Linked DNA regions of Alloacidobacterium dinghuense. The protein of the gene in region 2 interacts with the protein of the main gene of each other region in a pairwise test. Links are inferred from orthologs where the notes say so. Each region holds a gene or a part of one and is shown on either strand. Other genes may lie near its edges.

Region 1 (4,735 bases), 340 kb from region 2 along the record:
GTCAACTTATTATCATGAAGGTAGAGGAAGTTCCTCAGGTTATCGAGGTCGCCAAGAGCGTCCGGGATTTGTGTCAGTCGATTGTGCCCGAGATCGAGTGTGTGAAGTTTTCGCAGTCCGCCAATTTGTTCCGAAATTTCAGATAGCTGGTTGTCAGCCAACACGAGCATTTCGGTATCGACCAGTTTCCATGTCGAGTCTGGGACGCGGGTAAGCTGTTGTTTCCAAAGGTTGAGGTAAACGTCTGACGGATTCTGCATGAAAGAAAATGCCAGGGAACATCATGTCGCTCAAACGAAGCGATCATTTCCCAAACCAGTTACACTATATCTTGAGGAAATTCTGCTTTGATCAGTACGGCTCTTACCAAGGTTTTTGGAACCAGCAATGAACGCGCAGTGAAGCGCCTTATGCCTGTCGTCGGATCTATCAATGCGATGGAGCCGAACGTGCAGCGCATGTCGGACGACGAGCTGCGCGCGAAGACGCAGGAGTTCAAGGCGCGCATTGCTGCCGCGATTGAAGGCATCACCGACGCGGAGGAGCGCAAAGCTGCCGAGAAGCAGGCGCTCGATGAGATTCTGCCCGAGGCTTTTGCCGTGGTTCGCGAGGCCGGTCGCCGCGCCGTGAACATGCGCCATTTCGACGTGCAGCTCATCGGCGGCATGGTGCTGCATCAGGGCAAAATCTCAGAAATGAAGACGGGCGAAGGCAAGACGCTCGTCGCCACTTTGCCCTGCTATCTGAATGCACTTGCCGGGCACGGCGTGCACGTCGTGACGGTCAACGATTATCTGGCCAAGCGCGACGCCGAGTGGATGGGCAAGATTTACGAGTTCCTTGGGCTCACTGTCGGCGTCATTGTGCATGATCTCGATGATAATCAGCGGCGACAGGCGTACGGTGCCGATATTACCTACGGAACCAACAACGAGTTCGGCTTCGACTACCTGCGCGACAACATGAAGTTCGAGCTGGCCGATTGCGTACAGCGCGGCCACTACTTCGGCATCGTCGACGAAGTGGACTCGATCCTGATTGACGAAGCGCGAACGCCGCTCATCATCTCCGGCCCAACCGACCAGACCACGGACAAGTATGCCCGCGTGAACCGCATCATCCCAGGGCTTGAGCTGGGCGAAGAGATCGAGCAGGGCGTTGACCAGGCAAAGATTCTCACCGGCGACTACGTGGTCGATGAAAAGCATAAGACGATCAGCGTCACTGACGAGGGCTGGGAGAAGATTGAAAAGCTACTCGGCATCGGTAACATTGCCGATCCAGAAAACTGGGACCTGAAGCACCACGTGGAAGTCGCGATCAAGGCACATTCGCTCTACAAGCGCGACGTGCAGTACGTGGTGAAGGACGGCGAGGTCATCATCGTCGACGAGTTCACTGGCCGACTGATGCCAGGGCGCCGCTGGTCGGATGGCTTGCATCAGGCCGTCGAAGCCAAGGAGGGCGTGAACATTCGCCGCGAAGACCAGACGCTGGCGACGATCACCTTCCAGAATTATTTCCGCCTCTACAACAAGCTCGCCGGCATGACCGGAACAGCTGAGACAGAAGCCGCAGAATTCGACAAGATTTACAAGCTTGAGATTGTTGTCATTCCGACGAACAAGCCGCTGCTTCGGCTTGAGAATCCTGACGTGGTCTTCCGCACGGCGAAGGAAAAATATTTTGCAGTTGCCGATGAAATCGCCAAGCTGCATGAAGCCGGCCAGCCGGCTCTCGTCGGCACCACGTCGATTGAAAAGTCCGAATTGCTTTCGCAGATTCTGCAACGCAAGGGCGTGAAGCATGTTGTGTTGAACGCGAAGTTCCACGAGCGTGAGGCTGAGATCGTGGCGCAGGCCGGCCGCCTGGGAATGGTCACCATCGCTACTAATATGGCAGGCCGTGGAACGGACATCCTTCTGGGTGGCAATGCCGAGTTCGTCGCCAAGCAGGACCTGGTCAAGAAGGGCACAGCGCGCGCGATCAGCGTGGCCGAGGGAGCGCTCAACCCGATGGCTGCGCCGGGCATGTTCCGCTTCTATTACCAGGGTCAGGAGTTCGAGACCACGCAAGATGTCTGGGACAAGACGTATGCTGCTTACGCTACGAAGGCGACAGAGGAGCATGAGTCGGTCATCGCAGCGGGTGGCCTGCATATCATCGGTACCGAGCGGCACGAGTCGCGACGTATCGATAATCAGCTTCGCGGACGCGCTGGACGTCAGGGCGATCCGGGCGCATCTCGTTTTTACTTGTCACTTGAAGACGACCTGATGCGGATCTTCGCCAAGGAGTGGGTGGGGACACTGCTGCAGCGCCTCGGCATGGAAGAAGGCGTGCCGATTGAATCGCGCATGATCTCGAAGCGCATTGAAGCGGCGCAGAAGGCAGTCGAGTCGCAGAACTTTGAAGCCCGTAAGCACCTGCTCGAATACGACGACGTGATGAACAAGCAGCGCGAGGCCGTCTATGGGTTGCGCCATCAGCTGCTGGAGGGGCTCGATCAGAAAGAACTGATCATTGAGGATTACGTCGCGAACATTCTCAGCAATATGCTCGATGAGCACGCACCGGAGAAGCTGCATCCCGATCAATGGGATTTCAAAGCGATCAAAGAGAAGCTGATTGGGCAGTTCGGATTGGATGTCGATGCCGAAGGTATCAACATCGCCGAGATGACGCGCCACGAACTGGGCGAGACGCTCTTCGAGCGGCTGAAAGATCGCTATGAGGCAAAGGAGCAGGTCGTCAGCGACAAGGCCATGCGCTTCCACGAACGCATGATTATGTTGAGCGTACTGGATGGTCTTTGGAAAGACCACCTGCTCAACATGGACCACCTGAAGGAAGGCATCGGGCTGCGCGGCTACGGTCAGCAGGATCCGCTGGTGGCTTACAAGAAGGAATCCTTCGACATGTTCGAAGGAATGATGGAGCGCTTCCAAGAAGATACTGTCCGCTTCCTCTTCCTGATGCAGATTGTTGGTCCCGATGGACAGCCGCTGCAAATTCCCTCGCGGCCGCGCCCGGCGATTCCTCTTGCTCCTCCCGTGGCTTCAGCCGATGGCAATGGACATCATGTTCCGCCTGCCGCGCATGAGCATCCTGCGATTCCGATTCCGACACGACAGCCTTCGACGACGATTGACGAGATCGAGCGCGAGTTCCAGCGCAAGAAGAAGCGCGAACTCGAGGCTGCGCGTATGGCGGGGGCCGGCAGTGCTGAAGCTCCGGCACAGCGCAGGACCGGAGACAAGGTAGGACGCAACGATCCCTGCCCCTGCGGCTCCGGTAAGAAGTACAAGAAGTGCCACGGAGCGAACGAAGCTTAATTTCAGCGAAGCAAGAGTGTGCACGTACTCAGACCGTCATTCTTATCACAGCGAAGAGTCCGGCAAACATCGCTGAGATTCTTCCTCCCGGTGGTCGTCAGAATGACGAGAGACGATGATGTTCTGCAGCCACCAACTAAAACAGAGCGCCTGCAGATTCCGATTCGACTGCATCCAGGAAATTCCTGAGTGCAGCGATCCTCGGCTCTGCCAGGCGCTTTGTGTTTTCCAGACGAATTTGTCCGGGCAGCGCCTCCAGATTCTTCCGTAATGTTTTTACCGCGTCGGTAAACGTCGAGAAGCGGGTGTCGCGTCCCACTTTCGCGATTGTGCGCAGAGCGCCAATTCCGCCCAGCTGTTCCAGAATGTCGGCGTCGCGCAAAATCGTCGCGTCGATGCTCGTCGGGCTGTCTTGAGGCTGATGCTCGCTGATCGCAGCCAGCACAGCAGGAATTTTTTCAGCAGGAAATCCAGTGTCCTGCAAAATCTGAGGAGCGCAGTCACAGGCATAGCGCACGTGATCCCAGCTGGCAAGCTCTGCCGGGTCTTCCGGACGATGCCCCACGAAGACGCCGAGATCGTGCAGCCATGCCGCCGCAAAAACCACATCATCGTCGTACTTGAGATCTGCGCCTATGTGTCGGGTCAACGCGTAGAGCCGCGGCTGGTGGCCGTACTTCTCAACCGGCTTTGCGTGGCTTTGGATGAACTTTTCAATGCCTGTGCGAAACGTGGCTAGCATAGACAGATTCAATCATGAACAGAGCCTGTTTTTTTTGAGCGCGCGAAAGGTGTTTGAAGTTTGGCTGTAGTTCTTAAGTAGTAAACAAACAGATGACGCGTAGATGACATCTGCATGACAAGCTCAAGTGGATACAGCGAGAGGCTTATTACGCGGTGATCGAGATCGACGGGCCAGGTCACCGCAGACGATCCTTAAAGGAGTGTGCAGCGTGGAAAAGGAAAATCACGCACCGAGCAACGCGACTGGTGTAGTGAAGCGTCGCTCGTTTATCAAGGGCATTGGCGTTGCCAGTGCCGCGTTGTCAACCGGAGGTTTACTGGGAAGCCTCAAACTTCAGGCAGAAGAAGACGAAAAGAGCGGAAGGCTCGAACCAGGCGACGCAGCAATTCTGCGCTTTCTTGCCGCCATCGAGACCATTGAAACGGATCTTTGGCAGCAGTACGCAGAACTCGGAGGCAATCAAACGAATGAACCGCCTCAAATCACGGGACTGACCGGGGGAAATGCCGCCTACATCAGGGCGTTGCAAAATCTCGACGGCGACATGCCCCAATACATTCACGACAATACCGAAGATGAATTCAGTCATCAGGACTTCATCAATTCGTATCTGGCCTCGAAAGGCGCCGATACTGCAGATCTCAAATCATTCCGA
Region 2 (5,326 bases):
CATCACGGAAATTTCCGACTACCTGCGCGAAGGCGGCGGCAAACGCATCCGGCCCTCACTCCTGCTCCTCTCAGCAAAATCCCAGGGTTATTCCGGAGGCGGTATGGTCCGCCTCGGCGCGGTCGTCGAAATGGTGCACACGGCCACCCTCGTCCACGACGACATCATCGATGCAGCAGATACGCGCCGTGGCCGCCCCTCAGCCAACACCACGTGGGGTAATTCGAAATGCGTGCTGGCCGGTGACTGGCTCTATATGCAGGCCTTCCGTGTCGCTCTGGAAGAACGCAATTTCCGCGTGCTCGATCTACTCATCGGCCTGACGCAACAGATGGTCGAGGGCGAACTTCTACAAATGGAGACTCTGGGCCGTCCGGTCACCGAGCGGGAATATAACGACCTGATCTACCGCAAGACCGCCTGTCTCTTCGAAGTCTCAATGAGGCTGGGCTCAGTGCTCGCCAAGGTGAACGGTAAGACAGAAGCATCCATGGGCGAGTACGGCCATGCGCTCGGCCTAGCTTTCCAGATCGTCGATGACATACTGGATCTCACTGCAAGCGAAGAGGTCCTAGGCAAGCCCGTCGCCAGCGATCTGCGTGAGGGGAAGGCAACTCTTGCCGTCATCCACTCACTTGAGAACGGCACTCCTACCGATCGTGAAGCGATCCTTACCGTGCTTACGGACCAGAACTTCGAACGTGTAACACACAAAGAGATTCTTGCGATCCTCTCTCGTAACCAGTCCGTCGATTACGCAATGAACATCGCCTTCCGGCACGCGGAAAGAGCGCGCGCCGCGCTTGCTTCCCTGCCGGATTCAGACTTCAAGCGTGCGCTCCTCTGGGTACCGGATTTTGTCGTCGCCCGCGATAAGTAGCAATCAGTCACTTCCGCGCTACTGTGCTATTCTTTCGAGTTCATGTCTCAAGAACGCACAACTCCCATTCGGGTGCTCGTAGCAAAACCCGGCCTCGACGGCCATGATCGAGGTGCGAAGATCATCGCCCGCGCCTTACGTGACGCCGGAATGGAAGTCATCTATACGGGCCTGCGCCAAACCCCAGAAATGATCGTCAACGCGGCCATCCAAGAAGACGTCGATTGTGTCGGCCTCAGCATTTTATCTGGTGCTCACAACGCCATCGTGCCTCGCGTGACAGCATTGTTGAAAGAACGCGGCGCAGACGACGTTCTCGTCGTGCTCGGTGGAACCATCCCCGAGCAGGACGCCGAATTCCTAAGATCAAAGGGTGTAGCTGCCATCTTCGGACCAGGGACACCCCTCGAAACCACCATCAGCTTTATCCGCGAAAAGGTGAAGTCGTAACACCTGCGATGAGGGCAATCAGGACCACGTAGCCCACCAAACACCGTGACAGCCTGCGGACGTACCATCCCATGGGACTGAGATTAGAACGAAATGAATGCTATCGCAGTTGCTGGAGCTACTGCCGTTGGAAGGGATCTTTCTTCTGCTCGCGTGGAGGCGTTGGACGGCCCTCTTCGGCTCCGACGCTCTGCCGCGCTTCATTGTCATTCAGAGGCTGTAGGCCATCCGGCCCCGCTGCGGTGGGTGATCCCGGTACTGGCGGCTGTCCTGAAGCGGGGGCAGAAGCGGTGAGGTCAGGCTTGCCAGTCGTCGTTTCATCTGAGAGATATTGCCACGACGCATGCGCCTTGTTGGAACGTCCTGTTTCACAGCCGGTCACCAGTAACAGAGCAGCTGAGGTGAGAAGAATCGTGCGAGCGAACGTCATGCAATCCCTCCGCTGTCGATTCTAATGCAGAGATCGGATACACATAGTTCGTTTACCGCTGAGCGTGAAAAAAAATTCACGCTTATCACCGCAGCTGTGTACGCAAGGCCGTCGCATACTTGTCCGGTAACGTGCGCTTTTGCATCCGACCATCGACAACGACATGCGTTGTCTGGGCTTCAGCCAGAAGCTGAAATCCTTCGCTGCGCAAAAGACGATAGGCGAACTTGACCACTCCTGATCGCAACGCAACGATGCGGGTTTCAAGTATCAGCAACTCGTCATAGCGAGCCGGCGCCTTGTAACGGCAGGTGGCCTCGACGACGGGAAGATGGCAATCGTCCATCACTTCCATTTGTTTGTACTCAAACCCGAGTTCACGCAGACATTCGACGCGTCCCATTTCAAACCAGACAAAATAGTTGGCGTGGTAGACGACGCCCATCTGGTCGGTTTCTGCGTATCGTACACGCACTGTGATCGTTGAGGTTTGCTGCATGCAGATTTGAGTGTAAACAAGAAAAAAGCCCGCGCGGAGCAGGTTTCCACTCACTTTGCCGTCAAATTTACGGCTTCAGTTTTGAAAAGATGTTGAACTTCGACACGTCATTGAACATGACGAAGACAGCGAAGAGCACCAGCATCACAAACGCAACCTGGTAGATGCGCTCTTTAAATTGCTGGTTGAGATCGCGGCGGATGGTTCCCTCGATCAGCAGCAGCAAAATCATGCCGCCATCGAGAATCGGTATCGGCAGCAGGTTAAAGATGCCCAGGTTCAGGCTAATAAGGGCCATCAGCGTGATGATCGGCTGCCATCCGGGCATGGTGATCGCCTCGCCCGTATCACGCGCAATCCCGATCGGCCCGCTCAGTTGCTGCACATTCGAGCGCCGCGTCACGAGACGATGCAGCACGTCAAGAATATATCCAGAGTTATGCAGATTGAAGCTGATTGAACGGCTGACAGCCGCGGAAAGAGGGAGCTGTTCGACGCGGAAAGGTGGCAGGTTGGCCTTGAAACCCAGACGATAACCCATCTGTCCGGCGCCGTTGTCAGCCCAGGTTGGCTGTACATGCAGCGACTGAGGCTTTCCATCGCGATCGACATTGAGCGTTACCGGCTGGCCATTCTGCTGCTGCAGAAACGCCATCACCGCAGGCACTGAGTGCAGTGGCTGTCCGTTAATGGATTGGATAATGTCTCCCGCCTTCAACCCAGCCTTGTCCGCCGGGAAACCGGGCTCAACATCATGCACTTTTAGCGGATCAGTCTGATAGCGCGGAATGAGACCAAGGGACTCAATTTCGAAATCCTGCCCTTTGGTCGTATCGAGAAGGTAAAGATCGCTCGAAAATTGCTTAGTCTGGCCGTCTTCGTTTCGCTCGACGGTAAATGGAACCGTGGAATTGGCATCGAGCACCGACCGGATGCGCATTTTTTCCCATGTCGGGTTCTGATCTTTGTCGAACTTGATGATGCGATCGCCGGACTGCAATCCGGCATGAGCCGCCGCCGAATTCGGCGGAACAAAGTCAACAACCGCCGGACCGTAAAGATACTGCTCTACTTCGTTGTGCATCATGTAGTAGCCGGTCATCAGCACAAAAGCGAGGAGAAAGTTTGCAACCGGACCAGCTAGCCCGATGAGCACACGCTGCCAGCGAGGATGCGAAGCGAATTCCCCTGGATCCCCAGTGCGCTCTTCACCCGGATTCTCGCCCGCCATCTTGACGTAGCCGCCCAGGGGCAACAGGCTCAGACGGTAATCCGTGTCGCCGCGGCGGAAGCCAAAAAGCCGCGTGCCGAAGCCGACCGAAAATACTTCAACGCGAACACGGAAAAACTTTGCCACCGCAAAGTGGCCTAACTCATGCACGAGCACCATGATGCCGAGCACAACGAGCATGGAGAGAATAGCGGTTAGAGCGAAAGGCATGTCTTTGTCTAGAACCTATAAGCGGGCGTTAAGACCGTGGGGCAGTAACTTCATGTCCGGCCCTAATTAGAACCTCCCGAGCCATTTCACGCGCCAGCCTGTCGCAAGCCAGTACTTCGCTGATGGTCCCTGGATGGTTCTCGGGGATTGCCTGCAGTACTCCTTCTATTGTACGCGCGATCCCCGGAAATGGGATGCGTCTTTCTAGAAAGGCGTCGACGGCGATTTCGTCTGCCGAGTTAAGTGCAATGCAATGAGCGCCGCCTTTTTCCGCCGCCTCATAGGCCAAGCGAAGACAAGGAAAACGGGTAACATCTGGCGGCTCAAAGTTCAGTTGGCCGAGCGCCGCCATGTCAAAGGTCAAGTCCGACTCGACTCGCTCCGGATAACTCATGGCGTAAAGAATCGGCAACCGCATGTCGGTTACAGAGATTTGCGCCAGGATGCTGCCATCGATGTATTCGACCAATGAGTGCACGGTCGATTGCGGATGCACCGTGACTCTGACCGCGGACGGTGGCAAGTTAAAGAGACGACATGCTTCGATGATTTCCAAGCCCTTGTTCAGCATGGTCGCCGAATCAACTGTAATGCGCCTTCCCATCACCCATGTTGGGTGCTTGAGCGCCTGCTCAACAGTGATGTCCTCGAATGCATTGAGCGGGAATGTGCGAAACGGCCCCCCGGAAGCAGTCAGCCAGATGCGCCGTACCTCATTCTTCGTTCCGGCCCGCATGCACTGATGCACCGCATTGTGCTCGGAATCGATCGGCAGCAAGGGAACATTTTTCGCTCGCGCCGCAGCCGTCAGAATCTCTCCCGCAGCAACCATCGCCTCCTTATTCGCGAGCCCAATTGCCTTCCCTGCTTCTACTGCCGCATAGGTGGCCTCCAGCCCAGCAACCCCTACAATGGCTGAAACAACGAAATTCACTTCTGGCAGAGTAGCGACCCGTACCGTACCTTCGGTTCCGTAGACAACCTCGACACCGCTAACACCGGCACCCTTCAGTCTGTCCGAGAGGGTCGCGGCCAGTTCTTCCGTTGCTACCGAGACGGCACGAGGGCGCCAGCGCGCGCACTGTTCAAAAGCCAGGTCGATATTTCGTCCGGCAGCGAGAGACGCGACAGCAAAGCGATCAGGAAAGCTCTCAATGATGCTTAACGTGCTCTGTCCAATCGAGCCGGTCGAACCGAGGATAGCGATCTGTTTCAAAATCTGAGCCCCGCTCCTAATCCTTCGTTGATGACGCGGCTTGCGACCACGGCGGCACAACGCCAATCATGCGCGTATATGCGATCAGCTGTCCCATATGTTCATTATCGTGGATGATGATGCGCAGGTACATGCCGTCCACCGTGACTTGCTTACCGGCGATCGTGACTTTGCGCTGGAGATCACCTGGCTTCAACTGCGCGCGGCCTGTCTTCACAGCATCCAACGAGCGTTTCAGCCAGTTGATCACTTCGGGTTTGGCAGTAACCGTCTTTTCCATGCCCTCCGTAAGATCTGGCGGCATCTTCGGACCGGTCACGCTCAGCAGATAGAAATTTGCCAGTGCAATATGCATAAAGACTTCGCTCACCGACCGCACTCCCGGCGCAGGACGCCATGAGTACTTGTCG

The links.
Region 1: the proteins of H7849_RS12600 (region 2) and secA interact in binary tests that used the Escherichia coli proteins (3 or more experiments, as listed by UniProt). The link is inferred for Alloacidobacterium dinghuense from one-to-one orthologs.

What each region holds. Positions count from the first base shown.
Region 1 is NZ_CP060394.1:2,730,203-2,734,937, reverse strand. What follows is about bases 1-3,535. They hold secA (preprotein translocase subunit SecA), read left to right. Parts: upstream 1-347; coding sequence 348-3,335; downstream 3,336-3,535. Other genes in these bases: H7849_RS11075 (HD domain-containing protein), read right to left, coding at 3,472-3,535; H7849_RS11085 (leucine-rich repeat domain-containing protein), read right to left, coding at 1-260. Also shown: more of H7849_RS11075, read right to left, coding at 3,536-4,077; H7849_RS11070 (twin-arginine translocation signal domain-containing protein), read left to right, coding at 4,289-4,735. UniProt on the Escherichia coli protein: Required for protein export, interacts with the SecYEG preprotein conducting channel.
Region 2 is NZ_CP060394.1:3,066,339-3,071,664, forward strand. Bases 553-3,478 are described here. They hold H7849_RS12600 (acyl-CoA thioesterase), read right to left. Parts: upstream 2,260-3,478; coding sequence 1,846-2,259; downstream 553-1,845. Other genes in these bases: H7849_RS12585 (polyprenyl synthetase family protein), read left to right, coding at 553-880; H7849_RS12590 (cobalamin B12-binding domain-containing protein), read left to right, coding at 923-1,330; H7849_RS12595 (hypothetical protein), read right to left, coding at 1,449-1,760; rseP (RIP metalloprotease RseP), read right to left, coding at 2,327-3,478. Outside these bases: more of H7849_RS12585, read left to right, coding at 1-552; more of rseP, read right to left, coding at 3,479-3,700; H7849_RS12610 (1-deoxy-D-xylulose-5-phosphate reductoisomerase), read right to left, coding at 3,729-4,916; H7849_RS12615 (DinB family protein), read right to left, coding at 4,933-5,326.